Regions from separate parts of the Paenibacillus sp. OT2-17 genome, predicted to be linked through region 2. Evidence: riboswitches for the same ligand, from Rfam matches in the RefSeq annotation. Region 2 holds a riboswitch; the other holds the start of a gene.
The links. A riboswitch is a leader RNA that binds a small molecule or an ion and turns the genes downstream of it on or off. The one in region 2 is predicted to bind thiamine pyrophosphate.

Region 1 (7,532 bases), on a different contig from region 2:
ATTGTCTTCAAGACGTCAATCTTTACTTTAAAAATAAAAACGGTCGTAAACTGCCTCCGGGCTTTTAACGTTCCTTACCAAGTAAAATTGGAGACTGGGTGGCTTCGCTTGTCCAGAACTTACTCAGGTGGGCAAGCATACCAAAAAACGCGAGTTGCAGGGGTGAAATAACCTCTGCAACTCGCGTTTTTTACATTAATGGTGATAAAGCGCTGTCCAATAGAATTGGAATTTGCTTATGCCACAGCCTTATTTAAGCTCCAATTTTTATAAACTACGTCTACTTAAATTTGTTCCTGACTATATTACGCTACTAAGCATAAAATTGGAGGGCGGACCAGGCTCCGGCTTGCCAAACAAATAACCCTGAGCCAGTGACACACCTGCTTCACGACAAAATTCAAAATCCTCCATCTGCTCTACGCCTTCAGCCAACACTTGGCCTCCAAAACGAAAAGCCGATTCTACAATCCCTGTAATTTGCCGCTTCTGATCACTGTTACTATGACAGCCGTCAATTATACTGCGGTCAATTTTAACATAATCCGGCTGAAGGCAATTCATAAGCTCTGTCGTAGAATAACCTGCCCCCACATCGTCCAGGGCAACCGAAACTCCTCGATTGCGATATTGATCAAAGATATGATGCAAAAAATTAAGGTCGTCTATCTCTTCCGTTTCTACGACCTCAAATACAAAATCCTTCGTACTCATGGATAACCGATCAATCGTCTCAAAGGTGTGATTCAAGCAATAAGCCGGATTATAAATGGTGGAAGGGAGAAAGTTAATAAAACGTTTAATTCCCGCCGGAAGGCATGTTGCACTTTTTTCAATAGCGGAAATACGAGCCGAGCGATCCAGATGAGCATGCAAGCCAGCTTCACGGGCGATTTCAAACAGCCGGAAAGGCTGAAAAGGTCTCTCTGCATGTGACGGACGCAGCAAAAACTCAAACCCGATAATATCCAGCTTGTGATCAACAATAGGCTGCATATGGCTGGAAAAACTTTGATCCTTAATAATACTCACGATATCTGGATGTTGCAGTCTGGCTTGCAATTGACTAAATAAAAGCCAGTCCTCATATCCTTCGATATAATGCAAGCCCGTTACCACAACTTGCATATGGTTCAGGTATTCCTGCGGCAGATGAGCCAGTCCGTTAACCAACTGTTCCAGCTCTGAACGGCTGTCAAAGCGAAACTCTATGCTGCCCTCACGCCCATGTTCCTGCTTCAGTTGTTCCGATAGCATACCCAAACCATCTAATGCTGGAGTAAGCGACACCCTGGAATGCCTAATTCTGAGCAATCCTTGATCCTTAATAGGTAATATGATGCTGCAATTGCTGCATGTCATAATGGTCCTCCTCGGAACAATTTTCCGGTTTTTTCACCATTATATCACAAATAACTAGAACAAAAGCACTATATAATTACGTGTTTTTACAAAAAAGTAGCTTATTCTTAACGACAACTTAGGACTTAAGTATATATTCGACAAAAATCAGAAAACTTTTTTGCAATCATGATAAATTCGGGGCTGCTGTTTTTGGCATCAAAAAAAGCAGCAAATCTCTTGGTTAAAGAGACTTGCTGCTTCATTCTGATATTGATTGAAAACTAAAGTTCGAAGTTATTTGGACGCCTTTGGCTTCGTTGTTTTAGCTGGTTTAACAGCTGGTTTTGCTGTTGCTTTCACGGGAGCCACAGCTTCCTTTACAGGAGTCGTTGCTGCACTAGGCTTAGCGCCAGCTTTTAAGCTGTATTTGGCAAAGCCGTCTGCCGCGCTGCTCAAGTATGAAATTTGTTGATTTCCTGCCAGCACGTCTTTGGCATCAGGAGAGGACTCGAAAGTAACCCTTGCCTGACCAAAAGGAGCAATAGACCAATTGCCATCCGCCGATGGATTAATCGTTCCGTTCGTACGGATATAGTCAATAATGACCTGGCGACTTTCATCCGGTGCTGCCATCACAATTCGTTTGCCATCTGGGTTAGCCAGTTTGGATGAGGAAGCACGATAGTTATTGGTGGCTACGATAAATTTCTGCGCAGGATCAATAGCCTTCCCATTGTATTGCAGATCCTTGATACGATGAGCTGAAGAATCAATAATCGTTCCCTTGGCATCATATCGTGCAGGCTGAGTTACATCAATCTGGTAATTCACACCGTCAATGACATCAAAATTGTAGGTTGGGAAATCTTTGTTGATCAGCGATTGCTCCTCAGTTTGCTTTGGATCAATGCGGTTGAACTGACCTGCAGACCACTCCAGCCATTCCTGAATTTCAGCACCGGTCACTTCTACAGCATGAACCGTGTTCGGATACACATACAGGTCGGACACGTTTTTAATCGCTACCGTACCTTCAGGAATGTTTGTGTAATACTCGGCTCCGTTTCGACCACCGGCCTTGAATGGAGCGCCTGCCGACAATACGGGAAGATTTTCGTATTCGGTCCCTTTAAGATGGTTTTGAACATACCATTTCTGTGCATTCGTCACAATTTGAATGGAAGGTTCATCCTGCACTAATGCAAAATAACTGTTAATCGGTGCAGTCGTTGTTCCAACAGGTTGGCGAACATAATCCAGCGTTCCTTGATGCTCTTCCTTGATCGAATCTGTCAGTTTGTAGTCAGGAGTAAACTGCACAGCCTGGTTAGTGGTACTCACAACCGGACGTACTTCAGACTGAGAGTTAGTTACGTTCCACTCGCGGTTTCTCTTTTCCAGGCTCAGGTCAATAATACCCAGCTCCTTGCCCCATGAGGAAGCCTCCACAGCCGGTACGCCGTTAATGGTTCCTTTATCTAGATCTACACCCTTCATTTCTTTAAAATCAGGGCCGGGGAAAGATTTATGAGCATGCCCAAACAAAATAGCGTTAATTCCGTCCACCTGGCTTAAATATTTAACGGCATTCTCCATCATTGGCGTTTGCGGCACATCCTCATAACCTGTGTGCGCAAGCACGACAATAATGTCAGCACCTTCCGTCTTCATTTGAGGAATAAACTTTTTCGCCGTTTCCACAATATCCTTCGTAACGACTTTATCCTTCAAATTGGCTTCATCCCACTGCATAATTTGTGGTGTGACCAAACCGATGACGCCCACTCTAAGGATGTGCTCTTGGCCCTTCTCGTCCGTTACCGTTTTATCAAGAATTCGATAAGGGGTAAAATGATTTTTAGTAGCTTGCCCCCCCTTGTCAACATAAACATTCGCATTTACGTAAGGAAAATCGGCTCCCTTGAGCGATTTCTCCAGAAAATCGAGACCGTAGTTGAATTCGTGGTTACCCACTGTCGCCGCATCATAGCCCATCAAGTTCATCATCTTGTAGACTGGATGGACACCGCCTTCTTTTTCATAGGTTTTGTTTCTGGCCATATAATCGCCTAATGGATTGCCCTGTAACAAATCACCGTTATCGAACAGCATGCTGTTTCTTGTTTCACTACGCGCCTGTTGGATCAAACCAGCTGTGCTAATCAAGCCATATTCGTTGGTTTCTTTGTCTGAATAGTAATCATAGTTCATCAGCGACGCATGAATATCCGTTGTTTCCATGATCCGCAAATTCACCGTAGCGCTATCGCGAGAATCGCTAGCTGCCCAGGATGGAGCGGCCGAAAACACCAGCATGCTACAAGCCACAACTGCTGCTGTAAACCCTTTAAACCAATTTTTACGAAATAACAAAATATACCCCTCCTCATTAAGGTGTATGCCTCATATACATACTTTTGCACATATATGTAAGCCTTGAACCCACCATTTCTATTTTAATCCAACGCCAGATAAAAGAGTAGTCATTTACTTAAATTATTTATGAAAAAATAATTAATTTTCTCAAAAAATAAAAAGCCAGCAAACCTCCTAAAAAACTCGGAGATTCACCGGCTTATCCATTTATATTCGTATTACTTCTTCCAAACCTGGCGCTCAGATTGCTGACCCACATACTCAATGCGTGTCGGATTCACGTCCAGAATGACATAATCGGGATCATCCGGTCCGGAAAACCATTCCTTCAAGGAATCGTTCCACACTTGTTTGCGCAGCCCCTCATCAGCTGTGATCTGGACGGTAGCCTCCACTTCTACGACTTCCTTCGTACCGCCAACTTCATAACCCAGCAGCAGATAAGCATTCGGATTGTCCTTTAGCTCCTCCACTTTATGAGTTTTGCGATCTGTCGCCAGATGAATGTTCATTCCATCGTTAAAAAGGGCCATATAGCGTACTTTCGGTTTGCCACCCTCTACCGTACCTAACGAGCAAAATTTGTTGTTATCCAAAGCCTTCACAATGGCTTGTTCCAGTTGGTTGCGATCCAATGTTTCCGTTTTACCCACAGTACAACAACTCCTTTTCACGAATTTGAATTCTCTACGGCCACGCCATTGGGCACCAGCCCATCTGAACCTACCTGCGTAGCTGTTCTGAAAATAACATGACCGGATCGAATCGAATTGATTCATGCTCATTTTCAGATCAAAGCTCACAGTAAAAGTGTACCCTGTGGTTTGGCAAATGAACCGTCATCTCTCCCTTCATGCTGGACAGACCCGCATTCAAGGCATATAATCGTCGTATTAAACCCGAATAAATGAACCCATTAAACCATACAATGCCAGGGGTGCTGGAATCGGCCGGCTGAGAGTGTGTCCCAAGACACTGACCCTTACAACCTGATCTGGGTAATGCCAGCGTAGGAATGCTTAAGCAAGATGTGCCTTTTTTACATAGGACCATCCCTTACTTTGGTATATACAAGCGCAAGCGTCCCGGAAACTCGGGGCGCTTTTTTTGTTGAAGATTATGTTGTTGGAAAGATCGCGTCCGGCAGATGTTATTTTTAGAAAATGGGGAACTTAAGCTGTCTGATTGGACGGATAACGGGTAATTAAAGGAGAGAACACAACGATGAAGCGCATGAAAATATTAAGCCTGGGACTGATCAGTCTGTGGCTCATGGCCCTGACCGCTTGCGGTGGAAGTCCCCCCACATCCCAAGAAGCGGCTCCCGCTACCGACACTCAAACGTCTACTCCGGCAAAGGGGCTCAAAGATGTTAAAGTCGTGCTCGACTGGACACCCAATACGAATCATACGGGACTCTATGTCGCTAAGGACAAAGGATTTTACGAAAAAGCGGGTTTGAATGTCCAAATTGTTCAACCTGGTTCAGGCGGAGCTGATCAAATGGTTGCTTCTAATGCTGCACCTTTTGGTATCAGCTACCAAGAAGGCGTCACACAGGCTCGTACGCAAGGCGTGCCGCTTGTATCCATCGCTGCGGTGATTCAGCATAATACCTCAGGCTTCGCAGCCCCGGTAGATCGTGGAATTAAGAGCCCGAAAGATTTTGAAGGTAAAAAATACGGCGGTTGGGGCTCTCCCGTAGAAGAAGCGGTCATGAAATCCATCATGGATTCAGACAAAGGCGATGTGAGCAAAGTGAAGATCATCAACATGGGCAATGCAGACTATTTTACAGCCGTGAAGCGGGATATCGACTTTGCCTGGATTTTCTACGCATGGACCGGAATCGAGGCCCAGCTTCGAGGTGAGCCATTGGATATGCTGTATGTAAAAGATTATTCCAAAAGCCTCGATTACTATACACCTGTAATTGTGAGCAACGAACAGACAATAAAAAATGATCCCGAGCTGGTCAAAGCGTTCATGGACGCTACCGCACAAGGCTATGAATACACTATCGCCCATCCAGAAGAAGCCGCGGACATCTTAGGCAAAGCTGTACCGGAGCTGGATAAAAAACTGGTACTTGCCAGCCAAAAATGGCTAAGCCCGCGTTATCAGGACGATGCCGCGCAATGGGGTGTGCAAAAACCGGAGGTATGGCAAAACTATTCGGACTGGATGTACGAACGCAAGCTGCTCAGCAAGCCTTTGGAAGTCGATAAAGCCTTCACAAACGGTTTCCTGCCCAAGCGTTGATCATTTGTTAAAACGCTAAATAAGACTGATCTAGAGAAGTGAACAAAGCGCCACTACGCAGTCGGATGGTGCTTCCCATCGCTGCTGTACCCAGATTTCTTTTATAAATATCCAGAGGTTGAAATCTGGGTACAAAGGCGAACGCTAACGCTTGTACAGCACCATTCCGCCCACTTCGTTCTCGTTCTACTTGGTTTATTCTTTAGCTTTTCATATTATCTAAGCGCTAAGTAGGTGCGCTTGTGTGTTAAAAATGCCACACAAACCAGCTTTAAAAATAGGGTGCTTTTAAGGCGGTTGGCAGCGTAGTGGTTCATTTGAATCTGGAGAAGCGCAGCGATCGTAAGATCAAATGAACCGCGAAGCGGTCTCCCCGCCTTAAACCACCATATTTTTTTAATAACACTCCAAATAAAGGACAGGTGAATTTTCATGGCTAACACACTGCTCAGTATTCAAGTCATCCCTAAGACTCCTAATAACGAGGACTCTTACCCGTATGTAGATAAGGCGATTGAGGTCATTCAGCGCTCCGGCGTCAAACATCAGGTGAATCCATTGGATACGACCATGGAGGGCGAGCTCGACGAGTTGCTGAAAGTGGTTAAAGAAATGCACGAGGCTTTGACGGAAGCGGGCAGTCCCAGCGTCATTTCACAGATCAAAATCGCACATAACCCACAAGGCATCAGCATGAACAAGCTGACCGAGAAATATCGCCCATGAATCCGAAAGGCAAGAACGCATCCTGGTGGAAAAGCGTATGGCCGCCCTTTGTGGCGGTCCTCTTCTTTTTAGCGGCCTGGCAGGGGGCGGTTTCCTATTTGCATGTTGAATCCTGGCTGCTGCCTGCTCCATCCCTCATCGTACAAGAGGGCATAGCCCAGACGGCGCTGCTTGGTGCCCATACATGGGCTACGATTCGTCTGACACTTGCGGGATTCGCGATAGGGACAGCAACGGGACTGTTGATCGCCATCGTTCTTCATACGATTCCTTTTCTCAAATCCGCCCTGTATCCGCTGCTTATCCTGAGCCAAAACATTCCAATCATCGCCCTGGGACCGCTGCTCATGGTGTGGTTTGGTTTTGGCGTGCTGCCCAAGCTGATGGTCATTACCCTAGTATGCTTTTTTCCCGTGGCTGTAGCGGCCATGGACGGGCTGACTCGAACAGACCGTACGATGATGAACTATATGCAGATGTCGGGTGCAAGCCGCATGGCTATTTTTATGAAGCTGGAGCTGCCACATTCCCTGCCGCAAGTCTTTTCTGGCGTTAAAATTGCTGCTACCTATAGTGTGATGGGTGCGATCATTGCGGAATGGATCGGAGCTAGTGAAGGAATTGGATATTATATGCTGCTGCAAAAATCTGCCTATCGCACGGACCTCATTTTTGCCGCCATCGGCATTATTGTTGCACTCAGCTTACTCATGTTTGTGGTTATTTTACTACTGGAGAAATGGCTGGTTCGCTGGAAACCCGATCGAGAGTAGCTTCCTCCTTGAATTACATACAGCAAAGAAAGGACGTGGCGCGTATGAGTC
Region 2 (3,633 bases):
GACCCCTAAAGTATTCTGTACAGTAACGGCCGTAATAGCCGACATGCCGTACACGCCAAGCTCCTGAAAGGTTTTGAGATCGGCTTGAATCCCGGCCCCGCCGCCACTGTCCGAACCGGCAATCGTCAGTGCTCTGGGTACACGAACGTCTGTCATCGCGCACCACCTGCTGTGGTTGTTCCGGCTTCACGGACAGTGACATGCCCCTCTAGCGAACCTGTATGTAGTTTGGCGAGTTCGTCGAGAAAGGCAATCTGGAAGCTGCCGGGCCCCAGTTCTGCGGTACGTGCTGCGGCTCGGGAAGCTGCTGCACCGTAAAATGCCAAGCCTGCTGTACCTGCGAGCAGCAGGCTGGGTTCAACAGCTGCAAAGGCACCTAACACAGAGGTCAGCAGGCAGCCTGCTCCGGTTACCTTCGTGAGCAGCGCGTCTCCACCGCTTATCATTCGTGCTTCGGCCCCATCGGTGATGACGTCCTCTTTTCCAGTAATGACAACCATTGTATTGAGCGTTTGAGCAGCCCGAATTGCCAGATCGACATTTCCGCTGTCAGCACTGTCACCAGCATCTACGCCTTTAATCTCACGCGCTTCTCCAACAAGATGCGCGACTTCGGCTGCATTGCCCCGCACCAATGAGATTTTGACTTCTCTCAGGATTCGCAGTGCCGATTCGGTTCTAAAGCTCGTTGCTCCCGCACCGACCGGATCTAGCAGGACCGGAACACCGTGTGCATTCGCCGATTGTCCAGCAATGATCATGGCATCCACCAGTTCGCGGTTCAGCGTACCGATGTTTAACACGACGGCTCCCGCTATTTTTGCCATGTCTGCTACTTCCTCGGGTGCATAGGCCATCACCGGGGAGGCGCCCAATGCATACAGGCCGTTGGCCGTAAAGTTAGTGACTACCACATTGGTCATATTGTGAACGAGAGGTTTGCTGTTTTGTACCTTCGTCAGGAGATCCGAATAACTTTTTTCCCATGTACTCATAATGATTATCCTCTCTATAGTTGGTGGTTCAACAGGGCATTAACCGTACTTCACGCATCGAATCGCCAGGCTGACTATTCCAAGACCGCTGCCTGCATCTGGACCGGCCATTCTTCCTGGTTATAAGCCATGTCCCAGAACTTATATTCCAGCTGGCAGCTCAGTATAAAATGCTCAATCATCCGCTCTCGCTCAGCAGCCGTTGCGCCTTCTGCCCAAGCATCTACACGTTCTCGGAACTTGAGTGTTGTATCATCAAGCTGGTCTCCATAGAAGCCCATCCATTCATAGAACGGATGAGACTCATCCGGCTTTACTTCATCCAGCAGCCTGCGACCAATCTCGGCATACGTCCACATACATGGCAGCAGCACAGCCAAGATCTCGCCCAGGCTGCCCTCATGCGCAACCGTCAGCATGTGACGGATATAGTGATGGGCCGACGGAGCGAGCGGATATCCCTGCAACTCTTCATAGCTCACCCCTGCGACAGCACAGAAATTTTGATGCGGATGAACCTCGCTGTGGAGAATAAAAGAGATTTGTTCATTAAATACAGCCATGTCCTCCCGATTCGTGCATTTGGAGATTGCGATGCCGTATATCCGCATGTAGGCGTTCAAATATTCAAAGTCCTGTTTTACATAGTGAATCAGCTGTCCCCTTGTCAAACTTCCTTCAGCAATACCTCTCACAAAGGGATGCTCAAAAATCGCTTGAAAAATGCCGTCCGCCTGCCGACGGAGTTCTTGTGTAAAACTCAATTTCCCCACCTCCATTAAATTGAAGAGCAAGAAGTCCTGTAAGAATATAATTCCGGAACAACGCTAAAAAGCCGCCCCGGAAAAATGGAGCGGCTTCAACAATAGGCCCAATACGCAAAAAACGCTTGAAACCTTATATACGAAGGCTCCACTTTCCTACGCTAGTACGAACTAGATCAGGTTCAAAGGGTCCAAGATACGCTCTTGTCTCAGCCATAGTGGCTCCCCTAGTGGACTTCTATTCTTTTGACTATTACTGTACATTCGTTCATATGCTATGTCAAACATAGTGTACAAAATATTAAATTTCCTCTAGTTAGGTGTTTTGGGCTTAGTGAGGGTGATGAATTACACTTTCCACTGCTTTGACCTTGGCATATTTCGGTTTCCACATTGCATCTTGTATAGCTTGTTCCACATCTGAAATGTGCGCCTGCGCTACCTGATCCTGAATCGCGGCTTTTGCAACCGCAATCGCAACAGCGTACGAAACTTCGCGTAATTTTCGGATATGAGGGAGTAGCGCACCGCCAGGCGTATTCGAATCTACACCATTGGCAACAGCAACTGCTGCCGCTGTAAACATCGCAGGGGTAATCCTTTTGGCTTTAACCACAATCGCACCCAGACCCAGTCCCGGAAAAACAAAGGCATTGTTCGCCTGTCCAATCTCAAAATTTGTATCGTTATAGGTAACGGGCTCAAAAGGACTTCCGGTTGCGATCAGTGCTCTGCCATCTGTCCACCGGATCAAATCCTCGGGTACTGCTTCTGCAAGGTTTGTAGGATTGGACATGGGCATAATGATCGGGCGTTCTACATGCTTTGCCATCTCCTTGATGATCTCTTCAGAAAAGGCACCTGCTACACCGGAAGTTCCAATCAATATCGTAGGCTTCACCTGACGGATGACCTCCAGTAGCGGTATTTTGCCGTCACCCGACCGGGTCCATGAGCTGACTTCATCCTTTTTGCGCACATACGGTTTCTGATACTCCAATACGTCTTCCATATCTTCCGTTAACAGCCCGCGATAATCAAAGGCCCAAAAGGACTTGAATGAATCATCTACGGAAAGGCCATCCTCGATCATAGCGCCCCGAATTTGATCAGCGTTACCGATCCCTGCAGCCCCTGGGCCGAAAACAAGTATTTTTTGTTCACGCAACGGAGTCTTGGTGACACCCACCGCCGAAAGAATCGCAGCCAGGGTCACTGCTCCTGTACCTTGTATATCATCGTTGAAGGTGAGTATGCTTTGACCGTATTTTTCTATAATATGGCGCGCATTAACGCTACCCACATCTTCCCAATGTAAAAGCGCCTTCGGGAATTGCGCTAACGTTTTGCTGATAAAAGTATCAATAAACTGGTTATAGACTTCTCCGCGAACTCGTTTATGGCGGTTTCCGATGTACAGTGGATCATTCAGCAGCTTTTCATTATTCGTGCCTACATCCAGTACAATTGGCAGCACCCGCCCAGGATGAATGCCTGCCGCAGCCGTATATACTGCAAGCTTGCCAATAGCAATGTTAATCCCCCCGACGCCCCAGTCACCAATCCCCAAAATACTTTCGGAATCTGTCACGACAATCAGATCCACATCATGGCCGCTCAAACCAGAATTATGGAATGCTTGTCCAATACCGTTCGGGTTATCTATCGACAAATATACGCCTCCAGGGCGGTTGTACTCGTGACTATATTCTTGAATCGCGGTTCCTACGGTCGGCGTGTAGACTACGGGCAGCATTTCACTCAAATGATCGGTTAGCAGCCGGTAGTAGAGTACGACATTTCGGTTGTGAAGGTCGTTGAGAGAAGCATTTTTACGCAGCATGGTGGGTTGTGCGAGAAACTGCTGATATGCC

Region 1: it holds a riboswitch for thiamine pyrophosphate, as region 2 does, so the genes downstream of both, GRP75_RS03955 (ABC transporter substrate-binding protein) here and tenA (thiaminase II) in region 2, are expected to answer to the same signal.

The regions. Positions count from the first base shown of each region.
Region 1 covers NZ_WUDQ01000007.1:53,550-61,081, reverse strand. The annotation lists gene GRP75_RS03970 (EAL domain-containing protein) at 301-1,362, opposite strand; gene GRP75_RS03965 (bifunctional 2',3'-cyclic-nucleotide 2'-phosphodiesterase/3'-nucleotidase) at 1,639-3,717, opposite strand; gene GRP75_RS03960 (pyridoxamine 5'-phosphate oxidase family protein) at 3,939-4,373, opposite strand; TPP riboswitch at 4,644-4,753, shown strand; gene GRP75_RS03955 (ABC transporter substrate-binding protein) at 4,945-5,982, shown strand; gene GRP75_RS03950 (hypothetical protein) at 6,198-6,416, opposite strand; gene GRP75_RS03945 (MTH1187 family thiamine-binding protein) at 6,415-6,708, shown strand; gene GRP75_RS03940 (ABC transporter permease) at 6,705-7,481, shown strand; gene GRP75_RS03935 (ABC transporter ATP-binding protein) at 7,526-7,532, shown strand, end outside.
Region 2 covers NZ_WUDQ01000342.1:232-3,864, reverse strand. The annotation lists partial or broken gene GRP75_RS20825 (bifunctional hydroxymethylpyrimidine kinase/phosphomethylpyrimidine kinase) at 1-156, opposite strand, end outside; gene thiM (hydroxyethylthiazole kinase) at 153-995, opposite strand; gene tenA (thiaminase II) at 1,070-1,759, opposite strand; TPP riboswitch at 1,896-1,998, opposite strand; gene GRP75_RS20810 (NAD-dependent malic enzyme) at 2,091-3,633, opposite strand, start outside.